DNA from 2 places in the Nocardioides campestrisoli genome. Region 1 is predicted to be linked to the other one. Evidence: predicted binding sites of a transcription regulator. Region 1 holds the regulator's gene; the other holds the start of a gene.
The links. The regulator LexA, encoded in region 1, represses DNA repair genes until DNA is damaged. The targets are predictions, from matches to a motif close to TCGAACANNTGTTCGA.

Region 1 (6,933 bases):
GACGCTGGGCGAGGCCGCGATCGACGCCTCGATCCAGGCCGGGATCATCGGTCTGATCCTCACCGGGCTCTTCATCATCTTCGTCTACCGCTTCGTCGGCTTCCTGGCCACGATCGCGCTGGCCTCCTACGCGCTGCTGGCCTACGCGATGCTGATCGGGCTCGGCTCCACGCTGACGCTGCCCGGCCTGGCCGGTTTCGTGCTCGCCATCGGCATGGCGATCGACGCCAACGTGCTGGTCTTCGAGCGAGCGCGTGAGGAGTACGAGGCGAACCCGTCCGCCGGCCTGCGCCGGGCGCTGATGATCGGCTTCAACAAGGCGTGGACGGCGATCATCGACTCCAACGTCACCACCCTGCTCGCCGCCGGCCTGCTGTTCTTCCTCGGCTCCGGGCCGATCAAGGGCTTCGGTGTCACGCTGAGCATCGGTGTCGTCGCCTCGATGGTCTCCGCGCTGATCATCGCCCGGGTGCTCACCGAGCTCGGCGTCAGCAACAAGTGGATCTCCCGGCACCCGAAGGTCTCGGGCATCGGCGACATCGGCCGGGTCCGCACCTGGCTGGAGCGCAAGAACCCGCAGCTGATGGTCAAGCGCGCCCTGTGGCTGGCGATCTCCGGCGTGGTCACCCTGGTGGCCCTGGCCGGCATCGTGGTCAACGGGCTCAACCTGGGCGTCGAGTTCAGCGGTGGCCGGGTGATGGAGTTCTCCACCACCCAGCCGGTCGACGTCGACGAGGCACGCGACGCCGTCTCCGACGCGGGCTTCGAGACCGCCACGGTCCAGCAGTCCGACCAGGAGAACATCACCGTCCGCACCGGCGAGATCAGCAACGACGAGGCGGAGGAGATCCGCACGGCGCTGGCCGAGATCGGCGGGGACGCCGAGGAGGTCCGCGACGAGGCGATTAGCGCCTCCTTCGGCAACGAGCTGCGGGACAAGGCGATCATCGCCTTCGGCATCGCCTTCGCGGCCCAGCTGATCTACCTCGCCATCCGGTTCAAGTGGACCTTCGGCCTGAGCGCGGTGATCGCGATGGCCCACGACGTGCTGATCGTGGTCGGGCTCTTCGCCTGGCTGCAGAAGCCGATCGACGGCATCTTCCTGGCCGCGGCGATGACCATCATCGGTCTCTCGGTCAACGACACCGTGGTCGTCTTCGACCGGATCCGCGAGCGCTGGCGGGGCTCCAAGCCCGGGGAGCTCTTCCGTGACATGGCCAACAAGGCCGCGGTGGAGACGCTCCCGCGCACGGTCAACACGGGTCTGGGCACCATGTTCATCCTGGCCGCGCTCGCGGTCCTCGGCGGCGACTCGCTGCGCGACTTCGCGATCGCCCTGCTCGTGGGCCTCGTGGTGGGCACCTACAGCTCGGTCTTCACCGCGACCCCACTGGTCACCTACCTGCAGGAGCGGTGGCCGATGAGCAAGGAGACCAAGGTCAAGGTCGAGCGGGCCCCCGACGACTCCGGTGCCGTCGTCTGAGCGTCGGCGGTCCCGACTAGGGTTCACGGGTGCCTGATTCCGTCCGGAAGGTCCTGAGCGACGCCGTCACCGCCCTGGGTGGCCAGGAGCGGGACGGTCAGGTCGCGATGGCCGACGCGGTCGCCGAGGCGATGGCCAAGGGCGAGCACCTGCTCGTCCAGGCCGGCACCGGCACCGGCAAGTCGTTGGCCTACCTGGTCCCGAGCCTCCTGCACGACACCAGGGTGGTGGTCGCCACCGCCACCCTGGCGCTCCAGCACCAGCTGGTCGAGCGGGACATCCCGCGGCTGGTCGAGGCGGTCGGGGACCGGCTCGACGCGTCGTACGCGGTGCTCAAGGGGCGCTCCAACTACGCCTGTCTGCACCGGGTGCGCGAGGGTGTGCCCGACGAGCAGGGCGTGCTGGTCGACGTGCCCGCGGGCTCGATGGGCGCCGAGGTGCTCGAGCTGCGCGCCTGGGCGGAGAAGGAGTCCGAGCAGGGCGGCACGGGGGAGCGCGACCACGCGCCCCGGCACACCGACCGGACCTGGCGCCAGGTCAGCGTCAACCACCGCGAGTGCCTGGGCGCGGCCCGCTGCGCCTTCGCCCAGGAGTGCTTCGCGGAGCGGGCCAAGGAGAAGGCGGCCCAGTCCCACCTGATCGTCACCAACCACTCGCTGCTCGCGATCGACGCGATCGAGGGGGTGCCGATGATCCCGGAGTACGACGTGGTGGTCATCGACGAGGCGCACGAGCTGACCGCGCGGGTCACGCAGGCGGCCACCGACGAGCTGAGCGTCGCCGACGTCGAGCGGGCGGCCCGCCGGGCCTCCCGCTTCGTCGAGGACCAGACCAGCACCTCCCACCCGGCCGATGACCTGGCCGACGCTGCCGAGGCGCTCGCCGACGCGCTGGCGATGACCCCCGGCGGGCGGATCGACTCCGCGAGCGAGCAGCTCAGCGACGCCCTCGTGCTGGTCCGGGACGCCGCACGCGCGGTGGTCTCGGCGTTCGGCAAGGAGGACAAGGCCGCCAAGGACGCGGACGCCGCCCGAACCCAGGCCAAGGGGCTGGCCCAGGAGGTCTTCGTCACCGCCGAGCGGATGGCCGCGGGCAGCGACGCCGACGTGCTGTGGCTCAACGAGGCCCGGGAGCGGATGCCCGCCCGGTTGGCGGTGGCGCCGCTGCAGGTGTGGGCGCAGATGCGCGATCGGCTGCTCACCGACAAGACGGTGGTCTTCACCTCCGCCACCCTGATGCTCGGCGGCGACTTCAGCTCGGTGGCCGGCAGCGTGGGGCTCAAGCCCTCGGAGCGGATCGACACCGGGGCGCCCCAGGCCGCCGACGACAAGGCCCTGCCGTGGCGCGGTCTCGACGTCGGCTCGCCGTTCGACTACGGCCGCCAGGGCATCCTCTACCTGGCGCGACAGCTTCCCCCGCCGGGACGGGACGGGCTCGGCCCCGCGCACCTGGACGAGATCGTCGACCTGGTCGACGCGGCGGGGGGTCGCGCGCTGGGTCTCTTCTCCTCCCGGCGGGCGGCGGAGGCCGCGGCCGAGGTGGTGCGCGAGCGGCTGCCGCACCTGACCACGCTGGTCCAGGGGGAGGCTCAGCTCCCCGAGCTCTCCCGGCAGTTCGTCGAGGACCCGCACACCTGCCTGTTCGGGACGCTGAGCCTGTGGCAGGGCCTCGACGTGCCGGGCGACACCTGTCAGCTGGTGCTGATCGACCGGATCCCGTTCCCGCGGCCCGACGACCCGCTGATGTCGGCCCGGCAGCGCGCGGCGGACCGGGCCGGTGGCAACGGGTTCATGCAGGTGGCCGCCACGCACGCGGCGCTGCTGCTGGCCCAGGGTGCCGGGCGACTGATCCGCACCACGTCGGACCGTGGGGTGGTCGCCATCCTGGACTCCCGGCTCGCGACGGCTCGCTACGGCGGTTTCCTCAAGGCGAGCCTGCCGCCGATGTGGACGACGACGGACCCGCAGGTGGTGCGCAAGGCGCTGAGCCGGCTCGCGGCCTCGGCTCAGTAGCCGAGGATCTGGTAGTCGCGCCGGTACATCCGGCGCACCCACTTCTCCAGCTCGGCCGAGGCCTCCCGGCGCTGTCCGGGGGCGGCGGTCTGGTTCTGCGGGTTCGCCGGCACCGCGGGGGCGCCCACCTGCTCGCAGACCTCGGCGAAGTCCCGGTCGAAGGACTCCAGCCGCCCGACGAAGTCCACCTGGCTGAGGTCGACGAGCCTGGTCTGCAGGGCCAGGTGCTGGTCGGTGCCGGGCACCGCGGCCAGGTCCTGGGTGCTCACCCACCGCGCGAACTCCACGACGTCCTGCATCCGCTTGTACGTCGCGGCGTCGAACCGGAAGTAGTTGTGGTTGACGACCTTGTCGTGCCACGCGGAGACGAACCGGTCCAGCGGGTCCCGGACGAAGGCGAACTTGAAGTAGTCCGAGAACGTCGACGTCGGGTAGTGGATCCGCATGGCGTGGTCGACGTCCATCGTCACCGAGTGCGCGGCGAAGTGGTGCCGGACCGTGCGGGTGGCCACCTTGGCCACCCGGTACCAGACGAACCGGTGGCTGTGGCTGATGGTCAGGTTGTAGCCGAGCGGGGAGAGCCAGCCCGTCTCGGCGCTCCGCTCACCGAGGTCGCGGACCAGGGTGGAGGCGTCGGCGGTCAGCTTGAACCGGTCGTCGGGCCGGGTCCGGAAGAGCTCGGGTGCCGGGGGCGCCGGTGGCTCTCCGCGGGACCCGCGCCCGCGGTCGTGCTGGTCTCGTCGGCTTCGGCGCATCGCCGGTGAGGCTACACGAGCGACGACCCTCACATCCGGCGCAGGACCGCCGTGACCTTGCCCAGGATCGTGGCGTGCGTGCCGTCGATCGGCTCGTAGGCGTCGTTGTGGGGGAGCAGCCAGACCTGGCCGTCCTTGCGCTGGAAGGTCTTGACCGTGGCCTCGCCGTCGATCATCGCCGCGACGATCTCTCCGTTGGCGGCCTCCGGCTGCTGGCGGATCACCACGTAGTCGCCGTGGCAGATGGCCGCATCGATCATCGAGTCGCCCGAGACCTCGAGCAGGAACAGGGTGCCGTCGCCGACCAGCTGCTTGGGCAGCGGGAAGACGTCCTCGACCCGCTCCTCGGCGAGGATCGGCCCGCCCGCGGCGATCCGGCCCACGACGGGGACGTACTGCGCGGCGGGCATCGAGTCGCCGATCCCCGTGGGGTCCACGCTCGCCTCGTCGGCGTTGCCCATCGCCCGCCGGGCGGCCATCATCTCGGGCAGGAAGACCTCGAGGGCGCGGGGCCGGTTGGGGTCGCGCTTGAGGTAGCCCTTCTCCTCCAGCACCTTGAGCTGGTGCGCGACGCTGCTCGAGCTGGTCAGCCCGACCGCCTGGCCGATCTCGCGCATGCTCGGCGGGTAGCCGCGCTGCTCGAAGGAGTCCTTGATGGTGGAGAGGATGCGCTGCTGGCGCGGGGTCAGCCCGGTGGCGTCCGGAGGACCGTCCGGCATCGGCACGACCTTGCCGCTGGTCTCGCGCGTCTTCGCCATCCTGGTGCCTCCTGGGGGTGGTGCGGGCTCGTGCCCTCACCGTAGTGCTCCAGCAGGCCTACTTCAAACAGGTGTTCGAAGACCGCGTGTCGTCAGTCCTCCGGCGTCCAGCCCCAGGTGACCAGCTCGAAGCCGGTGCGGAAGCCCAGTGCCACCAGCGCCTGGTACGTCGAGTCGGTGCCGATCACGGTGGCCGTGCCGGCACCGGTCTCCCGGGCCCGGTTCATCATCGTGCCGGTGAGCGCGTGCTCGATCCCGCGCCCGCGGGCCTGGGCCAGCGTCGTCACGTTCCCGAACATGACGCTGCCGTCGCGACGGTGGGAGCTGCCGGCCCCCTGCGGCTCGCCGGTGAACATGCTGCGAGCCACGAAGAACTGGTGGTCGGCCGGGTCGAGCGTGTCCAGGAAGCCGAGGTGGCTCGCGCTGGCCGAGGCCGAGAGGCCGAGACCGGCGAAGATCGTCGCGGCGGCGGGCTCGGTGTGGTCGGGCCAGGCCACGTCGATGTAGACGTGCTCGGGAGTCAGCGGGTCGATCGGGTGCTCGAGGTTGACGTGCATCGCCGGCGCCTGGTGCGGCGTCAGCCCGGCCTGGGCCAGCGTCGCCTCCAAGGCCGGGGTGGTGGTCTCCGGGGTGGTCACCCACTGGAACGGCAGGCCACGCTGCCGGAACGGCTCCAGCAGCTCGGGGACCCGCGTGGGCACGTCGGCGGAGGCGATCCGCGCCGTGGCGATCACGTTGCACGCGGCCAGCGGCAGGTGGGACCAGTAGACCGTGGCGTCCGGCTCGTCGCTGGTCGTAAAGACCGGGGACTTCGACACCGCGGCATGGAAGGCCGCGAGGTCGGCCTCGATGGTCTCCATGGGGGTGGTCAGGAGATCGCGCATGTGCAGGACGCTATGCGCGGGACCAACGGCCCGCATGCCTCAAACTGGTGACATCCCCTGTGTCATGGCCGGGGGCCCCGCGTAGCCGGTGTCGGTGCGACACGCCCTTCGAACAGTTGTTCGCCCAGATGCTTGATTCGTTCGAACAGGTGCTCTAACGTCGCACATGTGTTCGATCGAACGTCTGATCGAGACCATCCCGCCAGTCGCTCCCAGCAGGACTGTCGGAGGTCGCGACTAGACATCAGGTCGACAGCGATCCACCGGCTGACCGCCACTTCCCCAGGAGGTCCCAGATGAGCACCATGACCCTCGAGCACCCCGTCCGCCTCGCGACGGTGCACGAGCTGCGCCCGGCCGCCTGCGGTCCGGCGCCCGCCGTGCCCGTCCAGCGCGGCGCGGTGCGGCCTGAGGCTCGTCGCCAACAGGGCTCCGTGCGGCTCACCCGCCGCGGTCGTCTGGTCGTCTTCCTCACCTCGCTGGTCGCCGTGCTGGTCGCCGGCGTCGTCTTCGGCGCCGTCTCGGTGGCGACCGACAAGGAGGGCGTCGCGCCCGCGACGCAGGTCGTCATGGTCGACGAGGGCGACACCCTGTGGGGGATCGCGGCCGAGATCGCCGACGACGGCGACGTGCGCGCGGTGATGAACGAGATCGAGCAGCTCAACGCGCTCGACTCGAGCGTGGTGATGCTGGGCCAGGAGCTCCGCGTCCCGCTCGAGGGCTGACGCCCGGATCGCTCATCTCACAGACCCACAACTGAATAGCTTCCGCCGGTCGACTCGACCCCGGCCGGCGGAGCGGGGAAGAGGAGAGGCGGGGCCTGCGGGCCCCGCCTCTTCGTCTCTGGTCAGCGGGCGGCGCGTCGTCCGCCGGGCTTCCGGGGCGGCGGCTGGGGGCCGGGTGTGGGCTCCTCGGTGTCCTCGTCCCCGCCCTGCGCGGGGTTGCGCGCCAGCCCCAGCGCTGCGCTGAGCCGGGAGGCGAGCAGGAGCCCGACGAAGAGGCACGCCATCGCGCCGAGCGAGGCCAGTGCCAGCAGCGCCC
Region 2 (6,933 bases), 680 kb from region 1:
CGGACGGCGCGATGGGAGGGGCGGCGCGATGGGACGGGCGGCGCGCGTCCTGCTGACCGGCGTCCGCGGCAAGACCGGCGATCCGCTGGCCCGGCTGCTCTCGGCCCGCGAGGACGTCGAGGTGTGGGGCGGCAGCAGCGACCCGACGACGGTGACCGTCCCCGGCGTCCGGCCGACCGCCTTCTCCTGGGACGAGCCGGCCGGGTGGCGCGCGGCCACCGAGGGGGTCGACGCCCTCTACCTCGTGCGCCCGGACCGCGCGGACGCCCCCGAGCTGGTCTCCTCCCTGCTCGAGGCCACGGCCCCTGCCACCCGGGTCGTGCTGCTGTCGGAGCAGGACGCCGACCACACCGGCCCCGACGGCTGGGCGCCCCGCGTCGAGCGCGCCGTGCGCGCGAGCGAACGCGACTGGACGATCCTGCGCCCGAGCTGGTTCATGCAGGTCTTCACCGACCCGCGCTTCTACGGCGGCCGGCTCGCGGAGAGCGGCGAGCTGCCGTACTCCAGCGGTGGCCGGTCCGTGGCCTGGATCGACACCGGTGACATCGCCGCCGTGGCCGAGCGGGCGCTGCTCGAGGAGGGGCACACCGGGCAGGTCCACGAGATCACCGGCCCGGAGGCGCTCTCCCTGCCGCGGACCGCGGCGCTGCTGGCTGACGCGCTGGGGGCGCCGGTCGCACACCGGGAGACCACCGTGGAGGACGAGCTGGCCGGCACCGACGGGTTCGAGCGCGAGCTCACCCGGGTGACGTTCGAGCGGGTGCACGCCGGCAGCTTCGCGACGGTCACCGACACCGTGGCTCGGGTGACCGGCCGCCCGGCGCGCGGCCTGGCGGAGTTCCTGGCCGCCACCGACCTTGCCTGAACCGGACGCGACGACGGCCCCCGCGGTGCAGCACCGCGGGGACCGTCGTACGTGTCAGGGTCGGTCGAAGCCGAACCCGTAGGAGCCGCTACCGCGGTAGGAGACCACTCGCCAGGAGTAGGTGCCCGCCGTCCCGGTGTAGGTGACCCGCTCGTCCGCGGAGCTGGTGATGCCGCGGGCGACGACCGTCCACGAGGAGCCGTTCCAGCGCTCCAGGTAGAGGTCGAAGTCGACACCCGACGGCCCGTCGAGGCAGCCGATGTGGGTGCCGGCGACGGCGGTGAAGCTGCCGCTGGAGCCGGGGAACCGGTCGAAGTCACCCGTCCCGCTCAGCGAGCCGCTCGCCGTCTCCGGCAGGCTGGAGCAGGCGGACGGCGTCGGCGTCGGCGTCGGAGTGGGCGTCGGGGTCGGCGTGGGGTTGGCGCCGCCGGTGCCGATGTAGAGCAGCCGGTTGGGCGAGCCCGTGCCGACGTTGCTCAGCACCCCGGTGGTGGCCGAGGAGTTGATCGCGCTGCTGACCGTGGCCGGCGAGGCGCTCGGGTTGGCCTGCAGGTAGAGCGCCGCGGCGCCTGCCACGTGCGGGGCCGCCATCGACGTCCCGCTGATCGTGTTGGTCGAGGAGTCGCTGCTGATCCAGGCGGAGGTGATGCTGGAGCCCGGGGCGAACAGGTCGACGCAGGTGCCGATGTTGGAGAAGCTCGACCGTGCGTCCGTGCTCGTCGAGGACCCGACGGTGAGTCCGGCGGCGACCCGGCTGGGCGACCCGTTGCAGGCGTTGGCGCCCGAGTCGTTGCCGGCGGCCAGCGTGTAGGTGACGCCGTCGGCGATGGAGCGGCTGACCGCGGAGTCGAGCGCGGTGGAGACACCGCCGCCCAGGCTCATGTTGGCGACGGCGGGGGCGCCGGCCGCGTGGTTGCTGGTCACCCAGTCGACGCCGGCGATGACGCCGGAGTTGCTGCCGCTGCCGTTGCAGTCGAGCACGCGGACCGGGACGAGGGCGACGTCCTGCGCGACGCCGTACGTCTCGCCGCCGACGGTGCCCGCCACGTGGGTGCCGTGACCGTTGCAGTCGGTGGTGCCGCGGCCGTCGTTGATCGCGGTGTAGCCGGTGCGGACCCGGCCGCTGAACTCGGCGTGGGTGGAGCGGATGCCGGTGTCGATGATGTACGCCGTCACCCCGGCGCCCGAGGTGTTGTAGGTGTAGGAGTTGTTGAGCGGAAGGTTCCGCTGGTCGATCCGGTCGATGCCCCAGGTCGCGGGCGACTGGGTCTCGTTGAGGGTGACCGGCCGGTCGGCCTCGATGTAGGCGACGCGCGGGTCGGCGCGCAACGTCTCGAGGGCCTCGTCGGAGAGCTTCGCGGCGAAGCCGTCGAGGACGTTGCGGTAGGTGTGGGTGACCTTCGCTCCCTGGGTACGGACCTTGCCACGGACGTTGTCCACCTTGGTGGCGCTCACTCCGTCCTCGAAGACGACGATGTAGCGGTCGTTGGCGGCGTTGCCCAGAACGGGGGCCGGGCCGTCGGCGGGGGGCGCGACGGCAACGGTGGTGCCCGGGTAGACGGCGGCGGTCGCGGCGAGTGGCACCAGACCGAGGCTGACCCCCGTGGCCGCGGCCAGGAGACCGTGGCGGAGCGTGCGTGTGGACATGTGGATCCTTCCCGAGAATGGAACAGACGCGAAGAGCGTCGTCCCGCCCGGGGCTCGGTCACAAGGTCAACGGCACCGTTAACTGTTAACAGCCCGAGGGCAGTTGCTGACGTCCTGCTGCGTGCTGTCCTGCTGCTCGTGGCCCTGCTCCCAGGTCCAGGTGATCTCCGTGGTGGGCTGGCAGCCGGTCGCGACCACGTGCACCCGGTGGGTCGGGTCGAGCGTGAGGTCGACCTGCTCCCCCTTGGTCCCGAGGGTGTGGCAGGAGACGGGCCGGGCGTCGGGGTGGAACTCGACCTCCAGCAGGTAGTCGGAGATCGGCAGCCGCAGCCACCGGCCGTACGACGTCTCGTAGGAGCCCAGCACCTCCGGGCGCAGCTCGTACTCGACGACCACCGTCTCCCCGCGGAGCAGCGGTCGGTGGAAGACCAGCTCGGCGCCGAGCACGCCGCTCTCGGGCTCGCCGGCGACGTCGCCGAGCCGGCAGCCGCGCAGCACCGCGATCTCGGGCAGGTGGGCCTCGGCGTCGTCGAAGCTGTGCATCACCACGCGGCGGTCCGGCCCGTCGACCCGTGCGCGCAGGACCTGTCGGGCGGTCAGGGAGACCAGCCGCCGGTCCGGGCCCAGCACCAGTCGGTCGTGGACGCTGATCCGGTCGAGCTCGGTGTCCCATCGGGTGTCGAGCCGGCTGAGCACCCGCGCCTGGGGCGTCTCCGGCCACAGGGTGTCGACGCTCGGCTGGAGGTCGCGCGGGTGTCCCGGCGCGGGCCGGGCGAGGACGGCGTGCAGCGCACCGGGCGGGAGGCCGAGCACCTCCTCGAGGTGGGGCAGGGCCTCCAGGGAGCTCTTGCGCTCCGGTCGGCTGCGCCCCGAGCGCCAGTAGCTCAAGGTGGCGACGCTGATCGTCACGCCCCGCTGCTGCAGGTGGTCGCGGATCCGCTCGAGTCCCAGTCCACGCCGGTCGATGGCGTTGCGCAGCGCCTCGGCGAAGCTGCCTGCCGGGACTGACACCCGCACATTAGAGACCGGTGGTCGGTACGCCCGCAACAACGCGCGTCCGCTCACTCGGGTGAGCGGCCAACTGGGAGTGCCCGGTCTACGTGCGCCTGGTGAACCGGACGTCGCCGTTCGGGAGTGTCTTCGTCGTGTAGCCGTTGTCGTGGGCCCGTTGGTGGTGCCACGGACAGAGGAAGGTGAGGTCGGCGAGGTCCGAGCCGCCGCCGGCACCCCACGGGTCCCGGCCGTGGTGCCCGTCGCACCAGGTCGAGGGGACAGAACAGCCCTCGGCCGCGCAGACCAGGTGGGTCAGGGACTTCGCGAGCCGCTGCCCGGGGGTGAAGAACCGCGACGACCGGCCCAGGTCCATCGGCACCGAGTCCGAGCCCAGCACCGCGGGGATGATCCCAGCCTGGCAGGCCAGCCGTCGGGCCTCGGCGGCGGTGATCGAGGTGACCGACTCGCCGTTGCTGATGATCGTGCCGAGCCCCAGCTCGCTGCGCAGCTCGGCGAGCCCGATGGTGACGACCACGCGAGTCGCCCCGCCCCCGTGGACCGGCATCCGGGTCGGGTCCGCGGCCTCGAGGAACGCGCAGAACGCCTGCCCCCGCAACCGCTCCTGCGGCAACCGCACCCCGGTCGCCGGATCCCGTTGAGCGAACCCACCGAACGGGGTCGCCGCACCTGCCTCGGCGGAGGCGTCCTGCCGCGGTGACGTCCACGCCTCCAGATACGTCTTGAGCCGCGCCGCCACGTGGTCCGGGACCCGAGCCACCACATCGGTCGCACCATCCCCACGGCGGCGGAACGTCAACCGGGTCGCGGCCTGCGCCCTCCGCTCGGCCCGCTCCAGCACCCGCCGCTCGTGCTCGTCGGCGGTCTCCGGGGCCACCACCTCGAGGATCTTCGCGCCCAACCGCTCCAGCTGCCCCGGATCGAACACCCCCGCCTGCTCCACCAGATGCGCCTCCGCCAGCGCCAACACCTCCGGGCTCACCTCCTCCCCAGGCACCGGGTCCACCACCAACGCGTCCAACACCTTCACGATCACCCGCGCCTGCGGCACATTGACCCGGCCAGCCTCAAGCCCAGCGCCCACCAGCCGCCACCGGTTCGCCACCGCCTCCGCGAGCTTCTCCGCCGCCCGCGCTGGGCCGAACCCGGACCGGGTCCGCGCCGCCAACCAGGACGCGGGCGACCTCGCCCCGTCGTCCTCCGCGACCCCGCCCGGTCGGCCGGCGGCGTGGATGACCCGCATTCGCAGCGACTCCAAGCGGTCGCCCAGGCTGGTCAGGTGCAGCAGGGCGTCCCGGTGCGCCTGACCGCTCAGGCCACCGGGGTCCACGGTGGAGGCGAGGCTCAGCGCCTCGTCGATCCACGTGCACGCACGAGTGATCGGGTGCGCCTGTTCCACGTGCTCCGCCATGCCCGACCCCCGTCGTCATCGTGACGGGATGCCCACCCCGTCGACCACGAGTCAACCCACCCCCACCGACATTCCGGCGCCCTTCGGCCCCTCTCATCTCGCATGATGAACGTATGTTCGAAAATATGATTGCGTGGACCTCCTCTACAGTCGTGGAATGCCCTGCACCCGCCCGGCCGCCCGCCTCCGCGAGGCGCCATGAGCGCGACCCCGCAGGACCTGGCCGAGCTCACCGGCTGCCCGAAGAAGATGACCTACGGCCCGTGCGGCGGCGTACGCGACGACGACACCTGCGAGCTCGACGCGCGCCCGTGCCCGTTCGCCGGCCCTGACGCTGACCTCGTCCGGTGGGCCGAGCCGCCAGCCGCCGCAGGCGTCCCGCAGAGCGCGCTGCTCAGCGCCGCGGCCGACGGCCCGGTGGTGCTCACCGACCTGACCATCCCGGCGTACGACGCCGCCGGGCTGGCCGCGGTGGTCCGCACGCTCGCCGGCTCGTGCGACGCGGTGCTGGTCGGCGAGCACCAGAACCGCCCCGACTTCCCGCCCGCGCTGATGGCGGCGCTGGTCGCCGACGCCGGTGGCGTGCCGTGGGTGACGCTCGCCTGCCGCGACCGCAACCGGGTGGTGCTGGAGCAGGAGCTCGCCGGGCTCGCGGTCGCGGGCGCCGACGGGGTGCTCTGCGTGACCGGGGACATCCGCGCCCAGGGGATGCGCCCCGGGGTCAGCCAGGTCTTCGACCTCGACGGGACCCGGCTGGCCGCGATGGCCGCGGCGTCCGGCCACGCGGTGGCCGTGCCCGAGGCTCCGGCCGCGGCGCCCCGGCACCTGCGGCCCGCACGGCTGGTGGAGAAGCAGCGCGCCGGCGCACACCTGGCCGTGCTCAACCACGTGGGCGGCGCGGCCGAGGTGGCGGCGTTCGTGACGGCCGCGCGCGGGCTCGGCCTGACCATCCCGGTGCTCGCCGGGGTCGCGGTCTACACCGACGAGCGCTCCGCCCGGGTGCTGCAGAACTTCCCCGGCCTGCACCTCGATGAGCAGCAGGTCGAACGGGTACTGGCCGCCGATGACGTACGCACGGCGGGCATCGAGCACGCGCTGAGCGAGGCGCGGGCGATGCTGGCGATCGAGGGCGTGGCGGGGGTCAACCTCTCCGGGCTCGGCTCCGGCGATGGCCCGATGGTCGGCGCGCAGGTCAAGGCCGAGGTGGGCAGACGAATCCGGGAGGACCGATGAGCGACTCAGCATCCGAGGAGACCCCGGAGTCGATGGCCGACGAGTTCGACACCGTCGCCTGGTGGACGGCGTCCGCGGTGGCCGAGCTCGGCGAGGACCACGCCCTCCCGGCCGCCTGCCGGGGCAGCGGCAGCCCGGCGGGCCTCGACTGGCTGGCCCGCTCGATGGGACTGACCTCCGGCACCCGGCTCCTCGACTCGGGCGCCGGGGTCGGCGGCCCGGCGGAGTACGCCGCCCGCTCCTACGGCGTGCGCCCCACGCTGGCCGAGCCGATGGAGGGCGCCTGCCAGGCGGCCCGGCGGCTCTTCGACCACCCGGTCGTGGTCTCCGACGGCCTAGCGCTGCCGTTCGCGGACGAGACCTTCGACGCGGCCTGGTCGCTGGGCGTGCTCTGCACGATCGAGGACAAGCGCGGCTACCTGGCGCAGCTGCGCCGTGCGGTCGTGCCCGGCGGCCCCGTCGGGCTGCTCGTCTTCACCCGGGCCGTCGACGAGCTGCCGGACCAGCCCGACGGCAACGCGTTCCCGAGCCGCGAGGAGCTGCTGGCCGAGCTGAGCGCGACCGGGCTGGAGGTCCTCGACGAGACGCCGCTCCCGGACCTGCCCGGCTCCCCCGACGACTGGGACGCGGCCGCGGACCGGGTCGAGGAGGTCGTGGCCCGTCGGCACGGGGACGACGAGCGGTGGCAGCGCGCGCAGGCCCAGCAGGAGACGATCGGCGGACTGATCGGTGACGGCCTGGTGGTGGGCGTGCTGATCAGCGCCCG

Region 2: a site for LexA is predicted at 5,040-5,055, ahead of H8838_RS19115 (HNH endonuclease signature motif containing protein). Genes of this name have one in related genera too.

Annotation. Positions count from the first base shown of each region.
Region 1 is NZ_CP061768.1:3,367,475-3,374,407, reverse strand. Features, by position in the region: gene secD (protein translocase subunit SecD) at 1-1,483, shown strand, start outside; gene H8838_RS15830 (ATP-dependent DNA helicase) at 1,513-3,495, shown strand; gene H8838_RS15825 (sulfotransferase family 2 domain-containing protein) at 3,489-4,250, opposite strand; gene lexA (transcriptional repressor LexA) at 4,280-5,008, opposite strand; gene H8838_RS15815 (GNAT family N-acetyltransferase) at 5,101-5,892, opposite strand; gene H8838_RS15810 (LysM peptidoglycan-binding domain-containing protein) at 6,189-6,617, shown strand; gene H8838_RS15805 (hypothetical protein) at 6,740-6,933, opposite strand, start outside.
Region 2 is NZ_CP061768.1:4,043,337-4,050,269, forward strand. Features, by position in the region: gene H8838_RS19100 (NAD(P)H-binding protein) at 29-865, shown strand; gene H8838_RS19105 (S8 family peptidase) at 920-2,512, opposite strand; gene H8838_RS19110 (helix-turn-helix domain-containing protein) at 2,591-3,523, opposite strand; gene H8838_RS19115 (HNH endonuclease signature motif containing protein) at 3,609-4,934, opposite strand; gene H8838_RS19120 (methylenetetrahydrofolate reductase C-terminal domain-containing protein) at 5,133-6,167, shown strand; gene H8838_RS19125 (class I SAM-dependent methyltransferase) at 6,164-6,933, shown strand, end outside.